Regions from separate parts of the Terrisporobacter glycolicus ATCC 14880 genome, predicted to be linked through region 2. Evidence: a T-box and tRNA genes for the amino acid it is inferred to sense, from the RefSeq annotation. Region 2 holds a T-box; the other holds one or more tRNA genes.
The links. A T-box is a leader RNA that pairs with one kind of tRNA and senses whether it is charged. The one in region 2 lies ahead of tyrS (tyrosine--tRNA ligase), so its partner is inferred to be a tRNA-Tyr.
Positions count from the first base shown of each region.

Region 1: it encodes a tRNA-Tyr, which carries the amino acid that the T-box ahead of tyrS (tyrosine--tRNA ligase) is inferred to sense. The anticodon was not compared.

Region 1 covers NZ_CP117523.1:2,532,517-2,539,639, forward strand. Annotated here, with positions in the region: gene TEGL_RS12540 (hypothetical protein) at 1-696, opposite strand, end outside; gene TEGL_RS12545 (DUF4145 domain-containing protein) at 794-1,381, opposite strand; gene TEGL_RS12550 (hypothetical protein) at 1,428-1,844, opposite strand; tRNA gene TEGL_RS12555 (tRNA-Tyr) at 2,176-2,245, opposite strand; gene TEGL_RS12560 (hypothetical protein) at 2,494-2,913, opposite strand; gene TEGL_RS12565 (hypothetical protein) at 2,933-3,121, opposite strand; gene TEGL_RS12570 (ASCH/PUA domain-containing protein) at 3,122-3,394, opposite strand; gene TEGL_RS12575 (hypothetical protein) at 3,404-3,550, opposite strand; gene TEGL_RS12580 (hypothetical protein) at 3,567-3,842, opposite strand; gene TEGL_RS12585 (MazG nucleotide pyrophosphohydrolase domain-containing protein) at 3,906-4,181, opposite strand; gene TEGL_RS12590 (hypothetical protein) at 4,183-4,743, opposite strand; gene TEGL_RS12595 (nucleoid-associated protein) at 4,809-5,801, opposite strand; gene TEGL_RS12600 (hypothetical protein) at 5,818-5,994, opposite strand; gene TEGL_RS12605 (Spo0E family sporulation regulatory protein-aspartic acid phosphatase) at 6,005-6,121, opposite strand; gene TEGL_RS12610 (phosphoadenosine phosphosulfate reductase family protein) at 6,208-6,981, opposite strand; gene TEGL_RS12615 (RusA family crossover junction endodeoxyribonuclease) at 7,080-7,123, opposite strand, start outside.
Region 2 covers NZ_CP117523.1:161,726-168,848, reverse strand. Annotated here, with positions in the region: gene glmU (bifunctional UDP-N-acetylglucosamine diphosphorylase/glucosamine-1-phosphate N-acetyltransferase GlmU) at 1-942, opposite strand, end outside; gene tyrS (tyrosine--tRNA ligase) at 1,163-2,386, opposite strand; T-box leader at 2,469-2,717, opposite strand; gene spoVG (septation regulator SpoVG) at 2,969-3,247, opposite strand; gene purR (pur operon repressor) at 3,413-4,291, opposite strand; gene murC (UDP-N-acetylmuramate--L-alanine ligase) at 4,527-5,885, shown strand; gene TEGL_RS01015 (hypothetical protein) at 5,938-6,726, opposite strand; gene TEGL_RS01010 (hypothetical protein) at 6,868-7,123, opposite strand, start outside.

The DNA.
Region 1 (7,123 bases), 1.7 Mb from region 2:
TATTTTTTCAACAACAACTCTTTTGTTATTCCAATTATTATTATCTTTTTCATCATATTTAGATATTATATATCCTGCACTATCTTTTTCATATTCAATAAAATACAATATATCCTTTACGCTATTATCATCTTTCCCTAACAATATAGCTTTATTATTGTCAAATAAACTTATCAACATGCCGTTTTCATTACTCTCAATATATAGTTCTTTATCAGTTTTTCCCTCACGTACTAAATCGTATATATCTGTAGGATCATAACATGTAATTCTAAAATAAATATCACTTATATTTGTTTTATAATTATGTCCACAACTACTTCTCTTCAAGTGACTAAGATTAAAATTTTTAACAGTTCTATTTGTCTTATATTTCAATATAATATCAACAAAATTAATTTTTTCTATATTTTCTATTATCTCTTGACCTATAAAATTATCAAAATCATTTTCTGCATTTTTAATAGCATCACCTATTTCTCTATGCAAAACATTTTTTATAATTTCTACTTGAATACATTCTTGTCTATACTCAATTTCTGTATCATAAAAATTTAAATATACTATATATGTACCTTCGTTTTTTAAATTGTTAACTATAGAAAAATCTTTAAAATTATTGTACTTTCTAGAAGTTGAGTTTATTAGGTATTTAATATCGTTAAATTTTACTATTTCCACGTTGGTTTTAGTCATAATATCACCTCCAAAAGTATATAATATCACTTTTTTCTATATTTTGTTAATTCATATAAAAAATTCATTATATATTTAATAAAAAAGAACCCTATTTTTAGAATTCTTCTTGATTATTCAACATAGCAGGAAGTTCATACACTATTTTCAACAACATCTCAATAAATTTCATAGTTTTTTCTGCATCTTCTTTGCTTATGATATTAATTTCATGGGTTGCATTATTTCCTATTTTTCTGATTTGATCTACCCACCCTTTTGAATTTGGTGGTATATACATATTTTTATCTAACCAATTAACATAATAAAAAAATGATTCATTTTCATTTGCTCCTAGGTTAACAGATATATTCATTAGCAATTTTCTACAACATAAAGCTACTGAAGTAAATGCATCTACACTAAAACAATTTCTAGCTTCTTTATATAAATCTACTACTTCTTCATGTGTTATATTTTGAATATTTGAACCAATTTTCACTCCTGGATATTGCTTTTCTTTATCATCAAAAAATGTTGGTTTATTGCACTTTGGGCATATATATATGTTATATTCACGATATGAACCACCTAACATACCAATTCTTTCATCAGTATGAAAACCCCTATCATTTCCAACGTTCAAGCCACAATAACCACATATATAATTTTTACATTCCAAATGTATAGTTTCTTTCCAATCCATAATATCCCCCCTTTTTACATTATAAAACACTCTAATACTCAAGTCTTTACTTTTTTATATTTTTATTTCTATATTTCAATTTATCTTTATCTCTTTTAGCTTCAATCAATTCCTCTACTAACTTTATATACTTAGCATCACTACTTACTCTAACGTGACTTTCAAGCAAATATAAGTTATTTGTTTTAGGTGTTCTTTTATTGATACAGTTTTCTATAATAGTCTTTGACATATTGAATGAACGAAGATGCGTATGAGATTTTTCAAAAGGTTTTAAAGTATTATAAACTATATATCCATTCTTAACTGCCAATATAATATATTCTTTTCTTGAATACACTTTCTTTGCACCATCAGTCTTATCAAAGTTAGGTACAGATTTCATTAGATCATCATACTTAAATAAATCTTCTGGCATCTCTGTAACCTCGGCTATTAATCCTGCATCAATCCAACGTTTCATTTTCAACACACCTTTCAAACATAATAAAAAGAGCAACTAAATTATTAGCTGCTCTTAATGAGGGAATATTATGAGTAAATTACACAAGGGAATTTGTAGAATCGAACTACAACATAACATGAAAGGTTATTGGTCCACCATTCCCACAAAGAAAGCCTAGCGATGTTAGAACTAGGCTTTAATTATAGGTTATACAATATATAGTGTTTATTGAAATAATTAAACTATTTGTTACTACTACTATTTTTAAGTAAATGTTAATCGCATTACCCTACGATTAATTTATATTTTTACAACTTTTATGTTGGGTTTATTAGTTTTCCTTCTATTGAAGCCATAGCAGGATTCGAACCTACATCTACGGATTACGTCCATAATTTTGCCGTTTAAATTATATGGCTTGATTAATTTTATACTGTTATCATCCAGTCTAATACGTATTGGTTAGCCTTTAGAATCGAACTAAAGATAAGTTTTTAATATCATTCTTGGCCTTCGATATGATTTAATCCCTTATAATCCAATGCTAACATATTGAGGGAAGGCTTTACCGTACCTTTCCCTCGACAGACAACTTAAATTTGTATGAGAATTTAAGTCATTTCTTTATTTAATCTTCCATAATACAATATTATCATGGCTTATAGTATCATTTCATATCATCATTTTGTTTCTCACATATTTTTTCTAATATACTTTTATGATGTCTATGTATTTGTGCCCATCTATAATTAACTTCAACACATATCTTTTCCCACTTCATACCTTCTAAATATCTAAGTCTCATTATATTTCTATCTATTGAATCTTCTATTTTATCTATACATTTTTCTATTTTCATCTGTTGTTTAAATAACTTGTCCTGCTTTTTATTATATATATCTATTAATTCTTCTATTTCTCCTAGTAATTCTCCTAATCTATCCTGCTCCGGTTCTGGTTTAGGCATATCATCTATTATCATTGATTTTATACTAGTTTTCTTTTCTTTAAGAAATTCTATCTTTTCTTCAATTATTTTTATTTCTCTTTTAGTTTCTATGTACTCCTTTAATTCCTCTTTTGTCATGTATATTCCCTCCAGTCTTCTACATCATTTCTTCTATATCAATTTGTGGAATAAAACTACTTGAGCCACATTCACATCTATAAACCCCTTCTAAAACATCTATATCAAGTTCATTCTTAATCACTCCACAACAACTACATCTTAGATCCATTGTATCTGGTTGTTTTGGTATTAAAAATATAACATTACCTTCTTTAACTTTCCTCATTTATTTCAATTCCTCCATAGCTACTTTATTTATTTTAAAAGAAAACACACAATATCCTTGTTTTAGACCATATTCTCCACTATTGAGTATATAACTTATCCTTCCAAATACACATCTACCACTAAATTCATTTCTTATATTATCAAATTCTTTCAGCTCTATTTCATCACCAGTTTGAAAATCTCTATCATTTTTTCTTATTTCAAAAGTTTTCTCACCTTTAATCACTCTTTCAAAGTACTTAGGTAATATCTTTAGCTCATGTATTCTCATAAGTTCCTCCTATTTTAATTTCCCTTTTCTTCTTCTCAACTCTTTCTTTAACTCCGTTGTTGAGTATGCAGCTAGTGGATTTTGTTCAATTTCTCTTCGTTGTCTATCTTCTTCTTTTGCAAACTTTTCCATTAATTCTTTCATAGGGTCAAACATTTTATTTCCTCCTAACTTATTTAATTTTTGAAATACCTAAGCCTGATTTTTCATAAAAATCTTTTTCTAACTGCTTTTTTAATTCCCCTAATGATGTTTGAACTTGTTCGCCACCACCTAGGTTAATTGTTATAGGAGTATATTTAGCTATTATAGGTTGACTTGCTTGTTCCGTGTTGCTCATACTGTTAGGAGCTTCTGCATATGCTACCATTTTTTTCTTATTGCATATATATTTAAAGCTACATTCTTTGCATTCTTTGCATTCTTTAGCTATTCTACTTAATCCCATTATATTTCCTCCTCCTGGTACCGACATTTATGCCGGTACCACTTAAAATACAATATTTAATTCCTACTTAAATTCACCAGTATTTAATCTTGTAACTATTCTTTCTTTTTTTCTATCCGTCCAGCTATATACTTCTGCCGGACTTATTCCGTATATTTCTTGAATCCAATCTATACAAATCAATACATCTGCTATTTCTTCTGCTAGATTATCTTTATCTAGTTTGCCCCTCTTAGCCTTTGAAATAGCTTGTATAAGCTCTGCATTCTCTTCCATGGCTATTGTACTGCATAAGTCCTTATTGTGTTCTACTGCTTGTCTATAATCTGTATATTCCATTTTATTTATTATCCTTTCTTGTTACATTGTAGTTATCTAATATCCAAAGCAAATCGCAATTATATCTCGAAACTTCGTAATATTTACAACTCGATTTACACTTATCATAGTCGCCTTTATTTTTATCGCAAAACTTATTGAACCCAAGTTCAAATTCTTCCGCCGTAACTGATTTATTCATCTCTCTCCCTTCAAGCATCCTAGTGCAATTATCTATCTTATCAAGCATTCCTTTATATTTAACAACCTTCTGGTTCAATCTGCATTCATTCTCTTCATGTTGCTTTATAACTTGTTCTAGAAGTTTTATCTTATTCTCTAAGTAATTATTAGATAAACTAAGTTCCTTATTTGCTTCTAGTAAGTTGCATACACTATTTTCTTTACTCTCTATATCTTTTTTTAAATTCCCAATGTCATTTATCAATTTTATATTTGCCTTTTTATAAGAATCTTTTGAACTCATAGATCTTATCATTCCGTCTTCATATTCTTCTTTTTTTCTTTTAAGTCTTTCATTCTCTGCTTTTAACTCATTTATATAGGCTCTATTGAATAGCATTACATCATCTCCCTATTTTAGAATAGGAGTTAATATTCAAGTACTAACCCCTATTCAGTTATTATTTATCCTTCGTAAAAACTAACATTTTTAATTACTATATCGCACGTTCCATCTTCATTTTGTCTTAGGCTATATTTCATAGGATCTTCAAAGTCTACTAAATTTGCACTTATTTTAAATCCAGAATCAGTCTTTATAGTTCTGTTTTCAAGTGCCTTTTCAACTACTTTTTTATCTATATTAAAATCTTTATACAGTTCTTTTTCTTCTAGATATTCCTTAAGCCCCTCTCGTTTATCTTTGTCCATATTTCCTGTAAATCTATCCATATCAAATACACTATTTTCTTTTAACATATAATTCATTAGAGATTTTATATCTTCTAACTTTTTAGGTTCATTTCCGCAGCATACCTCAAGCACTTTATTTGTAACTTTTATAAACTCTTTTGTTTTGTAACTATCATCTACTATTTTTTCTACATCTAGAAATTTCTTAATAAACTTAGATTCTACCCCCATATTTTCATACTGCTTGTCCAGTACTCTTAGTTGATATTCATCATTAAGTCCATGTGACTCTATAAGTGCTGCTTGTTTAGGTTTAGAATTGCTTAAAGCAGATTCATTTTTGTTTATGCTAACATTGAACTTATCATCAACTAATGCAATATCATGATGTATTAAGCCTTTATAATCTAATTTGACTATTGCAACCCCTCTTTGGTCTTTATTTGTGTACATCACTATTGCTAAGTCACAAGATGTTATTTCATCATTATTTTTCATTGCTTCAAATAAGTAACTTGCTATTTCTTTTGAATTTTGTATGAAACTTTTTTCATCGTAGATTATTTGTTCACTACACTGTCTTACTATGTTTTCCTCATAATTGTTGAATGCTGCTTTTCTTAGATCTGTATCTTTTATTATTCCCTTGATTGTCTTTCGAAAGAAGTTACCTATTTCTAAACTAACCTTTCCTTCAAAATCATTTAAAATTGGATTCTCGCTATTTCTATCTAGAACATGAACTATGTATTTGTTTATTATCATTTATTATTCCCTCCCTCTAATCATTCAAATAAGTTTCTTGTAGTAAGTACTTACTTAATTCAATCGCACAATAATTGCATAATGCAATTGGATTTTCCATTTGTGTTATCTCTATCTCAAATCCTTGATTAATAAAATCTCCACATTCATCACAAATTCTTGTGAAATCGTAATCAATTTCTGTTATCTTCATATTTCATCACCTATTTCATTTCTTGATATATAAGTTTATCTAGTAATTGGCTTAATCTTAGAGTGTCGTCTGTTAAGCCATACTGTGTATATAAGTTGCTAAGTATTTCTTTTAAATCCTCTAACATTTAATCACCTCTATTTTTATTATTAATTGATTATTATTTGAGAATATAAGATTAATACAGTAACATACTAACCTCATATTCTATTGTTAAAATTCTATTTGTTCACTCTTGTAAAACAATTCTCTCTCCACAAGAGGTAGTGGCTCTAATATACGTTGACTTTCTTCATATCTGAATCTATCATCCAATTCTCTTAATGTCGTTCCATCTGCTCTAAAAGGTATCGGACTATCCTTGTCCATATCTAACATATGTTGCCATAAAAATGGATATCTTCTTCTTACTACCTTTAAGCTTCTATTGTTTTGTTTAGGACATAAATAACAACCTTGCCTTTCAAATTTCCAATACATTGGATTCCAAAATCCTTTTTCTTTTATATATTTAAGACAATCAGCTTCTGTCATTCCCCATTCTGCTAAAGGTGCTTTTCTATTACTTTCTAGCTTCTTAAGTCTTTTAGGTTCATCTGCTGCTATTCCCAAATAAATGATTGTATCCTCAAACTGCTTTTGATATTCTCTAAAAGGCCTTTGCTTTAGCCTATCGTTACACCAACTATTAAAGCCTGCTGTAAATGGCCATCCATAAATCTGACCTTTAAACTTGCCTTTTTTCTTAACTGTGTAGAAGTATTCTTCAAAACTCTTTTTAGGTTTTATCCTGTCAAATATTAGATCTGGTTTAAGTTCTTTAAATCTCCTTTCACAAATTTTTATAATATTACGTTGTTCTCCAAACTCTAAACCAATATCTATATATGCAACTCTATCTAACGGCCAACCTTCTTCTATGAGTTTTAATACCATGGCTACACTATCTTTTCCCCCGCTAAAGCTAGCAATATATGTTGTAGTCATATTATCACCTACTTATTATTAGCAATTCTAATTCTTGCAAGTATGATAACTATATCTAATATCAATATCGCTATTACTGTGTAGATTAATATTTTCATTTAATCACCAATGCTTTCTATTTCCACTTCTATACAATCTTTTT
Region 2 (7,123 bases):
TATTATTGTAGAGTTTTTAATCTCTGTGTTATTCCCTATAGTTGAGTTTGTTATAGAAGTATTCATTCCTATAATACACTCATTACCTATTTTAGTTCTACCATGAAGCATAGCTCCTGGATATACTATTGTATCTTGTCCTATTTCCACATCTGTTTCTATATAAGTAGATGCTGTATCTATTATAGTAACTCCATTTAATAAGTGGAATTCATTTATTCTTTTTCTCATAAGAGTTTCTGCCTTAGATAATTCTAGTCTAGAGTTTACACCCATTAATTCCTCAATTGTAGAACCATTGAATGCTCCAACTTTAAATCCTTTATCTCTTAATATTTTTATTGTGTCAGTTAAGTAATACTCTCCTTGAGCATTGTTGTTATCAAGTAAGTCTAGGGATTCTCTTAGCATCTTGCCTTTGAAACAGTAAATTCCAGAGTTAATTTCATTCACTGCTAATTCCTCAGCATTTCCATCTTTTTGCTCAACGATTTTTAGTAAATCACCATTTTCATCTCTTATTACTCTTCCATATCCAGTTGGGTTTTCAACTTTTGTAGTTAAAACTGTAGCTGTATATTCATTTTCTATATGGTAATCAAATAATTTTTTTAGGGTTTCTTCTTTTATAAGAGGTGTGTCTCCACATAAAATAACTATTGTGTCTTCATCATTTATGTATTCTTTTGCCATTTTAACAGCATGACCTGTTCCTAGTTGCTCTGTTTGCATTGCAATCATAGTATCTTCTGGTAATATATTTTTTACGACTTCTGATTCATGACCTAATATTGCTACTACGTCTTTAACACCAGATTTTTTTGATACATCTATAATATGGTTAACCATTTCTTTTCCGCACACTTTATGAACAACTTTTGGATATTTTGACTTCATTCTTGTACCTTTTCCAGCAGCAAGAATTATGGCTTTAAAGTTCATATTTTCACTCCATTTCAATAAAGTTTTTTATAATTGTTACTATTATGGTGTATTATTTGTTGAATAGTATATAATTCAATCGTATTATTGTCATTTATAATATAGCATTTTTTTTATAAAATTACTAGGTTTTTGTATTTCTTTGTATTATCTTAGTATGCACAAAAATAGCAGCAACTATAATTTAGTAGCTACTGCTATTTATTATTTTATTATTTTATTATTTTATAACTACTTTTTGGAACTTTTTCTTTCCACGTTTTATAACCATACCATCACCATTTAAATCATCTTTTGTAAACGTAGCTTTGAAGTCATCAACTTTTTCACCATCTACAGTTACTCCTCCTTGTTCCACATTACGTCTACCTTCTGATCTAGTTGGAGCTAATCCACTTTTAACTAATAATGATATTATATCTATTTTTCCATCAGTTAAATCAGCATCAGTTAATTCTGTTGTAGGCATGTTATCATGTGCTGTTCCTGAGAATAAGGCTCTTGCACTTTCTTGTGATTTTGTAGCTTCTTCTTCACCATGAATTAATTTAGTTAATTCAAATGCTAAAACTTCTTTAGCTTGGTTTATTTTATTATCTTCCCATTTTTCCATAGCTTCTATTTCTTCTAATGGTAAGAATGTTAACATACGCATACATTTGAATACATCAGCATCCCCAACATTTCTCCAGTATTGGTAGAACTCAAATGGAGAAGTTTTGTTTGGATCTAGCCATACTGCACCATTAGCTGTTTTACCCATTTTATTTCCTTCTGAGTTAAGAAGTAAAGTTATAGTTAATGCATAAGCATTTTCTCCTAATTTACGTCTTATTAATTCTGTACCTGCAAGCATATTACTCCATTGGTCATTTCCACCTAATTGCATCTGACATCCGTATTTTTCGTATAAATGATAGAAGTCAAATGCTTGCATTATCATGTAGTTAAATTCTAAGAAACTAAGTCCTCTTTCCATTCTGCTTTTGTAGCATTCAAAGCTAAGCATTCTATTAACACTGAAATGAGTTCCAACTTCTCTTAATAATTCTACATAATTTAAATCTAATAACCAATCTGCATTGTTAACTAATAAAGCTTTGTCTTCACCAAATTCTATAAATTTACTCATTTGTTTTTTGAAGCATTCACAGTTGTAATTAATTTGTTCTGGAGTCATCATTTTTCTCATATCAGTTCTTCCAGATGGGTCCCCTACCATTGTAGTCCCTCCACCAACAAGTGCTATTGGTTTATTTCCTGCCATCTGTAATCTTTTCATTAAGCATAAGGCCATAAAGTGTCCTACATGCAAACTGTCTGCAGTTGCATCAAATCCTATATAGAATACTGCTTTACCTGCATTTATAAGTTCTTTTAATTCTTCTTCATCTGTTACTTGAGCAACTAATCCTCTAGCAACTAATTCATCGTAAGTCGTCATTGACATAGTCTTCTTCTCCTTTATAATTATATTTTAAAAATCAATTTTATAATTTGTTATAATAAAAAAAGCCCTCGTCCTTAAAAAGGACGAGAGCATATCTCGCGTTACCACCTTCATTTATAAACAGTTCACACTGTTTAACTCAGCTAGTATCTAAATAAATACTATGACACTATAACGTGCGTCAAATTCGTCACAGCCTACTCAAAATTTTTTCGGTGTGAAGCTCAAAGATGTATTCATAATTAATTGTATATGCACCTCTCATCAACCGGTAACTTTCTGTTTATCTTTATTAATTATTACTTGTTCTTATCATTGCCTTTATATAAAACTAATTTTCATATTTATATCTTATGATATAATCATAATTTTATTTCATGTTTTTGTCAACATTTCTTCAAATCTAATAATATTTTTTATTTTCTATCATTTTTATTTAGATACTTTTATTATTAACTATAAAATAAAAATAATACATTATTATCTTAATAATTCTATATTTTCCATTAAAAAAGAGCCGATTAAGTCGACTCGTTTATTTATTGCAAATTTTTAAAATATTCCCACTTTATTTAATTATTCTGCAGCAACTTCCAATTGAGCTAATGCTTCTTCATATGCTTTTAAAACTGCATCCTCTAAAACTTGTCTCATTTCTGCATTTATTGGATGAGCGATATCTCTAAAGTTACCTTCTCCAACTTTTCTACTCGGCATAGCTATGAATAGTCCATTTTGACCTTCGATAACTTTTATATCGTGCACTACGAATAAATTATCAAAAGTTATTGAAACTATACATTTCATTTTCCCCTCATCAGTAATTTTTCTTACTCTTACGTCAGTTATGTTCATACCTCAATATCCCCCTTTGTGATTTTGACAAAATACAATTTACCCAATATAATTATAAACTGTTTGGTAAATAATTCTATACTTTTTAACAAATTCCTTTAATTTTTCAGAGTTTTTTTTATTTTTTATCCATAAAAATAATTATACAGTTTGAATTAGTTAGAATTACTCATCAATTTCATCATCAGTCACATTATCTAAAGTATCATCCACAACGTCTTCCGTTCTATATTCATCTTTAAAAGTTTTTAAATTCGGCTTAACAACTATTTCATTTTCTTTTGTATCTATTTCTATTAAAGATATATAATCTTCAACTAATTTATTCTCTGGTGTAGATGTTGTTATGAATACACCCGTTCCTATTACTTCTGCACCGAATTCATTCATAAGTTGAGTCATACCTTTTATTGTTCCTCCACCTCTCATAAAATCATCTATAAGAATAACTTTACTTCCTGGCTTGATAGCTTTTCTTGGTAAACTCATACTTTCTACTTTCGAATTATCTCCTGTAACATAAGTCATGCTTAATGTTGGCCCTTCAGATACCTTTATATCTTTTCTTATTATAACTAATGGTAAATTCATAGCTTTTGCAGTCATAAGAGCCATTGGTATTCCTTTTGTTTCCATAGTCACTACATAATCTGCTTCAGAGTAATCTATGTTTGAAGCAAATATCTTTCCTATTTTAGCTACAACTGTCGGATCATATATTAAATCTATTAGATATAGAAATCTTCCTGATAAAATTCTATCTTGCGAACTTATTTTTTCACATAACTCCATTAGGAAGTTTTGATTTTCTTGTATTGATGTTTTAGGTATGTATTTTACTCCACCAGCCGCTCCAGAAATTGTTATAACTTTACCTAATTGTAGTTTTTCGAATACATTTTTTACAACTAATAAATCTTCACTAATTGTAGACTTGGCAGCGTTAAATGTTTCTGTAAAATAGCTTAATGTATAAATTTTATTTGGGTTGTCAGATAATATCTTGACTATAGCACCAATTCTTTCCGTTCTCTTAAACTTCATTGTTTCAGTAACCTCCTACAATTACAACATTTATGGTATAAAGTAAATAATGCATAAGATTTTATTATATGATATAATATTAGTTATGTTTCATATATTATGGAAAAATAAATAAACTATAATATATGAATTAGTATATGCATATGATACTTAAAATATTGAACATTATTTAATTATACCACAAAAATTGTTCTTATTCATAGAAATAAATTAAATGAAAGGTGGTTTTATTATTATGAAGATACACTTCATCGGCATAGGCGGAATAAGTATGAGTGCTTTAGCTGAAATATGCCTTAATAAGGGCTACGAAGTTTCAGGCTCAGACATGAGCAAATCTTCAATGACAGATAAACTTCAATCACAAGGTGCAAAAATTTATATTGGCCAAAAAAAAGAAAACATTGTTGATGGATTAGACATGGTGGTTTACACTGCTGCTATACACACAGACAATGAAGAGCTTATGGCTGCAAAAGACAAAAATATACTGACAATAAATAGAGCTGCATTTTTAGGCCAAATAATGAGAGAGTATAAAAATTCAATAGCAGTTTCAGGTACTCATGGAAAAACTACTACTACCTCTATGTTATCAACTATATTTGGTTCAACTAACTTAGATCCAACAATCTTAGTTGGTGGTAACTTAAAGTCAATTGGTGGTAATGTAAAAATAGGTAACTCTCAAAACTTCATAACAGAAGCTTGCGAGTATACAGATAGTTTTTTAAACTTTAATCCTAAAATAGCAATCGTTTTAAATATAGAGGAAGATCATCTTGATTATTTTTCTGGAATAGAAGAAATTAAGGCTTCATTTAATAAATTCGGAAAATTACTACCTAAAGATGGTCACTTTGTAATAAATGGTGATAGCCCTAATACGGATGGAATATTACATGATGTTAAGGCTAATATAATCAAGTATGGTAAAGAAGCTTCAAATGACGTTATCATAAAAAATATTCATTTTAATGATAATGGATTTGGATCATTTGATTTAACTTACTTTGGAGAAGATTTAGGAACATTCCAATTATCAGTTCCCGGTGTACACAACATTTACAATGCTGCTTCTGCTATAATAGTTTCTTTAGTTTCTGGAATAAATGCAGAAGATGTGAAAAATAGCATTATAAAGTACACAGGTGTTGGAAGAAGATTTGAAGTTAAAGGTACTTATAACGATGCCTTAATCGTTGATGATTATGCTCATCACCCAACAGAATTAAAAGCAACTTTAGCTGCTGCTAAAAAACTTAAAAAATCTACTTTATGGTGTGTATTCCAACCTCATACTTATAGTAGAACAAAATCCCTTTTCAATGAATTTGGAGAAGCATTCTACTCTGCAGATAAAGTTATAATAACTGATATTTATGCTGCTAGGGAAGATGATCCAGGAGATATTCATTCTAAAGACTTAGTTGAAAAACTATATCACAATAATGTGGATGCTATATATATCAACAAATTCGAAAATATTGTTGATTATCTAAAAACTCATATGCAACCTAACGATTTACTAATAACTGCTGGTGCAGGTCCTGTTTATCGTGTAGGTGAATTATTACTTGAAGAAATTAAATAACAATAAAAAAAGTAGAAAATTTGAATCATCAAATTTTCTACTTTTTTTATTGTTATTTAGATAATTGAAAAACCTCATCCTTAATGTAATCATATAAAGCTGTATGAACTTCGTAATAGGAGTTTAATTCTTTAGATTCTATTTTCACATAGTTAGCTCCCATAACTTCAACCTTGGCTTCATAATTATCTGCTTTGATTTCAATTACAAAATTATAATCACTTCGTTCTTTACTTTTCTCGGGTTGTACTTTACCAACCACTCTCTTCGCAGCCATTGTATTTGCTAAGTCATCATATTTCCACTTGCTTAAGTTCTTTGTTGTGTCTTTATAAGTTATCTTAACTTCTTTCCATGTTTTATATTGCTTTATAAAGTCAAAAGATGTATAGATGCTCTTATCCAATATTTTTTTAAATTCGTCCTTAGATGCTACAGGAATTTTATAATACTCTTCTTCATTGACTGTATAAATTCTTATTACATCTAAATTTGTTGAAAACTTTAGTCCGTCATCTGAATATCCTTCATAAGTAGACTCATAAGATGCTGGTTTTCTTATTTTGCTAATATCCTCAAAAGAGTATCTTAACTCTTCTAATAATTGCTCATCAACTCTAACATCTGATACAGTACCATCAGATAAATATATCTTGTCTTTTTCCTCTAATTGTTTAAGTAAAGATCTATTATCTTCAGGCTCTTCTATTTTCACTGCATTATCTTTACTACTATTGTCTTTATTAGAGAAAAGAGTAAACGATATAATATATACACCAAAAAATAGTATAATAGCTGCAACTAAGAACACTGATTTTTTTATTTTTCTTCTTCTAGCCATGTCTTACCCCCGGTTAAATGTTTTATATAACTATTATATAACGTTTTGTTGTTAATTTTAAGATTAATTTATTTTAAATAGTTCTTTTCCTTACAGCTCAATTACTATTTTATGTGTATTATATCATATAAACCGTTTATTTTATTTAACTATTCGTCTTGCTTTACAATCAACAAAACATAACCAGTAACCTAAAGAATTATTTCTATTATCGCATGCTTGATATCTTGTAAATCCTGTATTTCCCTTATCTGGTTGTTCATTTTTTCTTCCTGGTACTGCATAAATATAATATTGTCTCTTATTATATTCATCATATTGTACTCCAAATAAGTAGTGTCTATATTTATAAGACTGCATTACAGCATCGCTGTACATTGTATAGTTTAAAGAATTT